2 linked regions of the Sinorhizobium sp. BG8 genome follow. The protein of the gene in region 1 interacts with the protein of each later gene in a pairwise test. Links are inferred from orthologs where the notes say so. Each region holds a gene or a part of one and is shown on either strand. Other genes may lie near its edges.

Region 1 (3,290 bases):
ACCCGATGCCGCCAGCGATCGATATGCCGCCGATGACGCAGGCCGCGATGATGTCGAGTTCGAAGCCGGCGGCAATGTCGACATAGGCCACCGCATAGCGCGAGACCCAGAGGTAGCCGGCAAGCCCCGAAAGGGTGCCGGAGAGGCAATAGGCGAAGAACCGCGTCCGGCCGACATCGATCCCCGTGTAAACGGCCGCGTGCGGGTTCCCGCCGACGGCGAAGAAGGCACGGCCGAGAGGCGTGCGGCTCATGACCACGAACATGATCGCGATCATGACCAGCGACAGCCAGGACAGGACGGGGAAGCCGAGCAGTGCTGTGCGCGGGAAAGCCTTGAAGGCGTCGCTCATCTGGTGCGCATTGATCCACTGGCCGTTGGTCAGCAGGAAGATCATGCCGCGATAGATGGTGAGCGTGCCGAGGGTTACGACGATCGGCGGAATGTCCAGCTTCCAGACGAGAAGACCGTTGATCGAGCCGAGGAAGGCGCCGAGCAGCATGGCGACGAGGATGACGACGGGGATCGGCAGCCCTGGCATCGCGACGTTTATGAGGCCGGCGACCATACCGCACAAAGCGAGGTTCGCGGCCATGGACAGATCGATACACCGCGTCAGGATGACCGCCATCTGGCCGAGCGCCAGAATGATGAGGATCGACGTGTCATTATAGACGTTCGCGAGGTTCGCCGGGACGACGAAGCCGGGGAAGCGCAGCGCGATCATGCCCACCAGAGCGACGATCGCCACGACCAGCAGCATTTCGCGGTTTTTCAAGAGTCGTGCCATCATGCTGCCTCCGCGATGCCGGCCGCCGCCCGCACCAGTCGTTCCGCCGTCAGTTCGCTGCGTTCGAACCGTCCGGCAATCCTGCCTTCGCGCATGACGATGACGCGATCAGACATGCCCATGATTTCCGGGATCTCCGAGGAGACCATGATGACGCTCAGCCCCTGCGCCGCCAGTTCACTCATGAAGGCGTGCACGGCTGCCTTGGAACCGATATCGATGCCCTTTGTCGGCTCGTCGAGGATGATCACCTTCGGCTGAGTGGCGAGCCACTTGGCGATCACCACCTTCTGCTGGTTGCCGCCCGAAAGCGTACCGACATCCTGGTCGAGCGATGCAGCGCGCAGGTCGAGGCGCGAGGTGTATTCGCGCGCCAGCCTGAACTCCTCCGCAAGCCGCAGGAAACCGCTGCGCGAAGTGCGCGCGAGGGACGGCAGGGTAACGTTCTGGAAGATCGGCATGCCGATGATCGCACCCTGGCGGCCGCGCTCTTCCGGCACATAAACGATGCCACTGGCAATGGCCTCCGATGGACTGCGGATCACCAGCACTTCGCCGTCCAGCCGGATCGCGCCGGCCGATGGCCGGGTGATGCCGATCAGCGACTGCATGAATTCGGATCGTCCCGCGCCGACGAGACCGTAGAAACCGAGAATCTCGCCCTTGCGGAGTTCGAAATTGATGTCCTCGAACTCGGTCGGATGACGGTAGCCGGAAACGGCAAGGACCGGCGCGCCGATTTCGACGGTCTGCTTGGGGTACACCTGACCGACGTCACGGCCGACCATCATGCGGACGAGCTCGTCCTGACTGGTATCGGCGATCAGTCCTTCGCCCACCATCTTGCCGTCCCGGAAGACGGTGTAGCGGTCGGCGATGCGGTAGATCTCGTCGAACTTGTGGCTGATGAAAAGGATCGCCTTGCCATCCGCCTTCAGCCGGTCGATCAGTTCGTAAAGCTCGTGGATTTCCTTGTGGGACAGGGCGGCCGTCGGCTCGTCCATGATGACCACGCGGGCATCGATGGAAAGGGCGCGCGCGATTGCCACGAGATGCTTCTTGGCGATACCGAGATCGCGCAGGCGGATCGTCGGATCGAAATCGGCGCCGACACGGTTGAGAAGCTTGCGGGCGTCCGCGTTCAACTTCCCCCAGTCGATCAGGCCGAGGCGCGTGCGTGGCGCATGGCCAAGAAAGATGTTTTCAGCGACCGAAAGCTCGTCGAAGAGGACGGTTTCCTGATGGATCGCGGTGACACCGGCCTTGGCTGCGGCGGTCGCGGTCGGGAAATGGGTCTCGCTGTCATCGACGCGGATCGTGCCTTCATCAGGCTGGTAGATACCCGTCAGGATCTTGACGAGCGTCGATTTGCCTGCGCCGTTCTCACCCACGAGCGCCGTAACGGACCCGGGGTAGAGCGACAGCGAAACGTCGGAGAGCGCGCGCACGCCGGGGAAGGATTTAGAGATCCCTTCAAGTGCGATGGCGGGTTTCATCCGCGATGTGGTCGTATCCTGGAGCAAAGTTCGTCCACCGGTTTGGTTCAGTAGCGCCTGCCGTTCATCAGGCTCGGCACGTCTGGAGATTGCCCCTCAGCCTCCCCTTTTCTCCGCAAGGAGGACGGAGGGGTACTCCCACGTCCTGCCGCGCCGTGGGGCGGAAGCATTGCGGAATGGCTGCTTCTCCCCCCACTTGAGGGGGGGGAGAAGGCGACCCGCGGGCCGGATGAGGGGCATACTCGTTCAAGCAAATCCGATCCGGCCATGGGGCCGGGATCGGCATGTGGTTCACCGGATCAGAAGATCTTGGCGAATTCCTCTACGTTCGTCTTGTCGTAGACGAACGGGTCGGCCATGGCGCCTTCGTTGTTGTCGTCGAGCTTGACGCTGCCCATGCGGCCCATCTTGAGTTCCGCACCCGGCTTTGCTTCCGCGCCGCCGATGAGGTCATAGGCGATCATGGTTGCCGAATAGCCGAGATCGATCGGGTTCCAGATGGCGAACGACTTCGAAGCGCCCGACTTCACGTGACCAGCCATTTCGGACGGAAGGCCGAGACCAGTGACGTTGATCTGGCCGACCTTGCCGGCGTCCGTCACAGCCTGAGCGGCGGCAACGATGCCGACCGAGGTCGGAGCAATGATCGCCTTCAGGTTCGGATAGGTCTGGATGAGGCCCTGCGTCTCGCGGTAGGACTTGTCGGCAAGGTCGTCACCATAGACGGTCGCAACGACGTTGATGCCCTTGTAGTTCGGCAGCACCTTGTTCATTTCCGCGATCCAGGTGTTCTGGTTGGTCGAGGTCGCGGTTGCCGACAGAACGGCCACGTCGCCGCCTTCAGGCAGGTTGTCGGCGGCGAGCTTGATGATCATGTTGCCGATCAGCGGGCTCGACGACGGGTTCAGATGCATCGCACGACCATCCTTGGCGACGCCGGAATCCCAGGAAATGACCTTGATGCCGCGGTCCATGGCCTTCTTGAGGGCCGGAACGAGAGCGTC
Region 2 (3,277 bases), 140 kb from region 1 along the record:
ACGTGATCAATGGTCGACGCGTCGAACTCTCCGGCAAGATCCAGCAGCGTTATGGGATCGCCAAGGATGAGGCCGAGCGCCAGATCGACGAGTGGGAACGCCGTCACTGACGGTTCGCTGAACCGGCTTTGAACTGGCATATAAGAAATGCCGCTGTGACCGTCCGGTCGCGGCGGCATTCTTCGTTTTGCATGGGCCCTGACGGCGTTTGGGATGCGAAAGCGAATGCTTGTGGAACCGCGCGGGAACTTTCAAAGGGTTCGCGCGTTTCCTTGCCGAACCATAAAGAGGAGTTCGGTCAATGCTTTACTACGCACTTGTGTTCATGGTGATTGCGATCGTCGCCGGTCTTTTCGGTTTCGGCGGCATTGCCGGCGCATCGGCCGGTATCGCGCAGATCCTGTTCTTTGTATTTTTGGCCCTTCTGGTCCTGTCGTTGATCGCCGGTCTTTTCAGGCGCGTATAGAACGACAGTTGACCTCTGAGGGAGGAGAGGGCGGCGCCAGCGAGCGCCGCCTTTCTTTTTGCGGTCTTCGTCGACGCGAGATTCATATATCGACGGTGAACTTCACCCTGTCGGCCGCGAAACGCGAGCGGGAGAACTGAATGGGTTTACCCGCCATGTCGGTATTGATTGCAGTGGTCACCAGCAGGATCGCACCCGGCGAAAGCTTCAGGTCCTGGAGATCCTCTGCCTCGGCATGGGTCGCTGAGATTTCCGTCGAACGGCGAACGTAATCCTCCACGCCGAGCTTTTCGAATGCGCGCGTGATCGAGCCTGTTGTCTGGTAAAGTTCGCCGATGCCCGCAAAACGGTCCGCGGGAAAGTACCCTGTCGATCGCGAGATCGGGCGCCGGTCAGCGGTGCTGAGCGTTTCCAGCCTGATGCACGAAGCTCCACTCGCAAGGCCGAGGGCTTTGGCCACGACAGGACTCGCAACCTCTGTCGCCTGTTCTAGCAAGCGGCCCTCAGTTTCGCTCGCCTGATCGCCAAGGCCCCTTGAAAAGCGGGTGCGGCGCGAGATCGGAAAGGTCAGGCTGTCACGGCGCTCGATGCGCGTGCCTATGCCCTGGATGCCCCGCACGAGGCCCTCGTCGGCAAGCGAAGCGAGGGCGCTGCGCACCGTATGACGGTTGACGCCGAACTGTGCGGCGAGAGTCGTCTCGGGCGGCATCATCCCTGTGTCGTCGAAGTCTCCGTTGTTGATCGCCAGTCGCATCCGGTCTGCGATCTGCCGCCATAGTGCGATGCCGGTCTGGCGCTCGATCATTCTTTCCCACCCCTGTCATATCGCTGTCACGACGGAATCGTATTAGGATCCTTAGTTGTATGGTTGTCTAGATTAATAGACATTTGGAGATGAGGCAATGAATTCTTCCAAAGGCGATGCGGATTTCGCCGGCGGCACGCCCGAACGGCAGAAGGCCATGGGCGTCCTCGCGAGAGCGACGAGAGCCGAACTCGAGGCGGCGTGGAGCGGACTTCCGGAAAAGCCCGAGGTCTTTCCCGTTCGCGGACCTGAGACCGGGCTGGTGATGGTCCGCGGCCGGATTGGCGGAGGCGGTGCACCATTCAATCTCGGCGAAGCGACTGTGAGCCGCGCGAGCGTGAGGCTTGCGGATGGAACGGTCGGTCACGGCCAGGCGCTCGGCACGGATCTCGAGAAGGTCCGGCTTGCCGCCGTCTTCGATGCGCTCCTGCAGGTATCCTCCAGCAGCCTGTGCGTTCGCCAGGTTGTCGCCTCGGTCGAGGAACGCATCGCCGCGGAACAGGCCCGCAGGCAGCGCCAGACGGCGGCCACGCGGGTCGACTTTTTCACGATGGTCAGGGGAGACGATTGATGCCGATGCAAGCGCAGACCTTTTCAGGCGCCTTCTCCGAACCCGTTTTCCAGTCGCAGGCAGTGTTCCGCACGCTGATGGACTGCATGGCCCGTCCGGGCACGATCGGCCGCATCGAAACCGTCGTACGGCCGCCGAAGCCGCTCTCGCCTGCTGCGGGCGCCGTGGCACTCACACTTTGCGATCACGAGACGCCCGTATGGCTGACGCCGGCGCTTGCGAAGTCGTCCCTGCCGCAATGGCTGGCTTTCCACGCCGGTGCGACCGTCACGGAAGACAAGCACCTGGCGCGCTTCGCCTTCGTCGAGGCGGGCGCTCCGATGCCGGGTCTTAGCCTGTTCGCGCAGGGAACGCAGGAATACCCCGACCGTTCGACCACGCTCGTGGTCGAACTCGATGCGCTCGAAGGCGGCCAGTCACTCCTCCTCAAGGGACCCGGAATCCGGGACGAGGCAACGATTGCGCCGATCGGGCTGCCGGAGACCTTTTTGCTGCTCTGGACCGCAAACCGTCAGGGCTTCCCGCGCGGAGTGGATCTCGTTCTCGTGGCCGGCGAAAGGGTCGTCTGCCTTCCACGCACCACCAACATCGACAAGCGGGAGGGCTGAACCATGTACGTTGCCGTCAAGGGCGGGGAAGCCGCCATCGCAAATGCCCATCGCCTTCTCGCCGATCGCCGCCGGGGTGACCGCTCGCTTCCGGCTATCGGCCTCGAGCAAATCGTCGAGCAGCTCGGCCTCGCCGTCGACCGCGTCATGTCCGAGGCATCCCTCTACGACCGGTCGCTTGCAGCACTCGCGATCCGACAGGCTCGGGGCGACATGATCGAAGCGATCTTCATCCTGCGCGCCTATCGTACGACGCTCCCCCGCTTCGGCGCGTCGAAGCCGGTGGAGACCGCATCCATGCTCGTCGAGCGCAGGGTCTCCGCGACCTACAAAGACCTGCCGGGAGGCCAGCTTCTCGGACCCACCTTCGACTATACGCATCGTCTCCTGGATCCGTCGCTAATTGGCGATGGGCCTGTCGATGCCGCACTGGAGCGGGAAGGCGAGGCGGAGCCCGTGATGCGGGTCTCCGACATCCTTTCCGGCGAAGGCCTCGTCGAGGAGGACGGCAGTCTGCCCGAGGGCCATGTGCCGGGAGATCTTACGCGCGAGCCGCTGGAGTTCCCGATGGCGCGCGACCTGCGACTGCAGGCGCTTGCCCGTGGCGACGAGGGCTTCCTGCTGTCGCTCGGCTATTCGACGCAGCGCGGCTTCGGCAGCACGCACCCCTTCGTCGGTGAGATTCGCATAGGTGATGTGGAGGTCGATCTCGAGCTGCCCGAACTGGGCTTTGCCGTCTCCCTGGGCACGATTCAGGTGACGGAGTGCCAGATGATCACGCAGTTCAAGGGATCGGCCAAGAACCCGCCGCAGTTCACGCGCGGCTA

The links.
Region 2: the proteins of F3Y30_RS06275 (region 1) and phnG interact in binary tests that used the Escherichia coli proteins (3 or more experiments, as listed by UniProt). The link is inferred for Sinorhizobium sp. BG8 from one-to-one orthologs.

The regions. Positions count from the first base shown.
Region 1 is NZ_CP044011.1:1,354,305-1,357,594, reverse strand. Bases 39-3,012 are described here. They hold F3Y30_RS06275 (sugar ABC transporter ATP-binding protein), read right to left. Parts: upstream 2,287-3,012; coding sequence 790-2,286; downstream 39-789. Other genes in these bases: rhaS (rhamnose ABC transporter substrate-binding protein), read right to left, coding at 2,586-3,012; F3Y30_RS06280 (ABC transporter permease), read right to left, coding at 39-793. Outside these bases: more of F3Y30_RS06280, read right to left, coding at 1-38; more of rhaS, read right to left, coding at 3,013-3,290. UniProt on the Escherichia coli protein: Part of the ABC transporter complex RbsABC involved in ribose import. Responsible for energy coupling to the transport system.
Region 2 is NZ_CP044011.1:1,490,046-1,493,322, forward strand. What follows is about bases 145-3,105. They hold phnG (phosphonate C-P lyase system protein PhnG), read left to right. Parts: upstream 145-1,368; coding sequence 1,369-1,842; downstream 1,843-3,105. Other genes in these bases: F3Y30_RS06935 (DUF1328 domain-containing protein), read left to right, coding at 302-466; phnF (phosphonate metabolism transcriptional regulator PhnF), read right to left, coding at 549-1,271; phnH (phosphonate C-P lyase system protein PhnH), read left to right, coding at 1,842-2,450; F3Y30_RS06955 (carbon-phosphorus lyase complex subunit PhnI), read left to right, coding at 2,454-3,105. Outside these bases: F3Y30_RS06930 (CsbD family protein), read left to right, coding at 1-110; more of F3Y30_RS06955, read left to right, coding at 3,106-3,277. UniProt on the Escherichia coli protein: Together with PhnH, PhnI and PhnL is required for the transfer of the ribose triphosphate moiety from ATP to methyl phosphonate.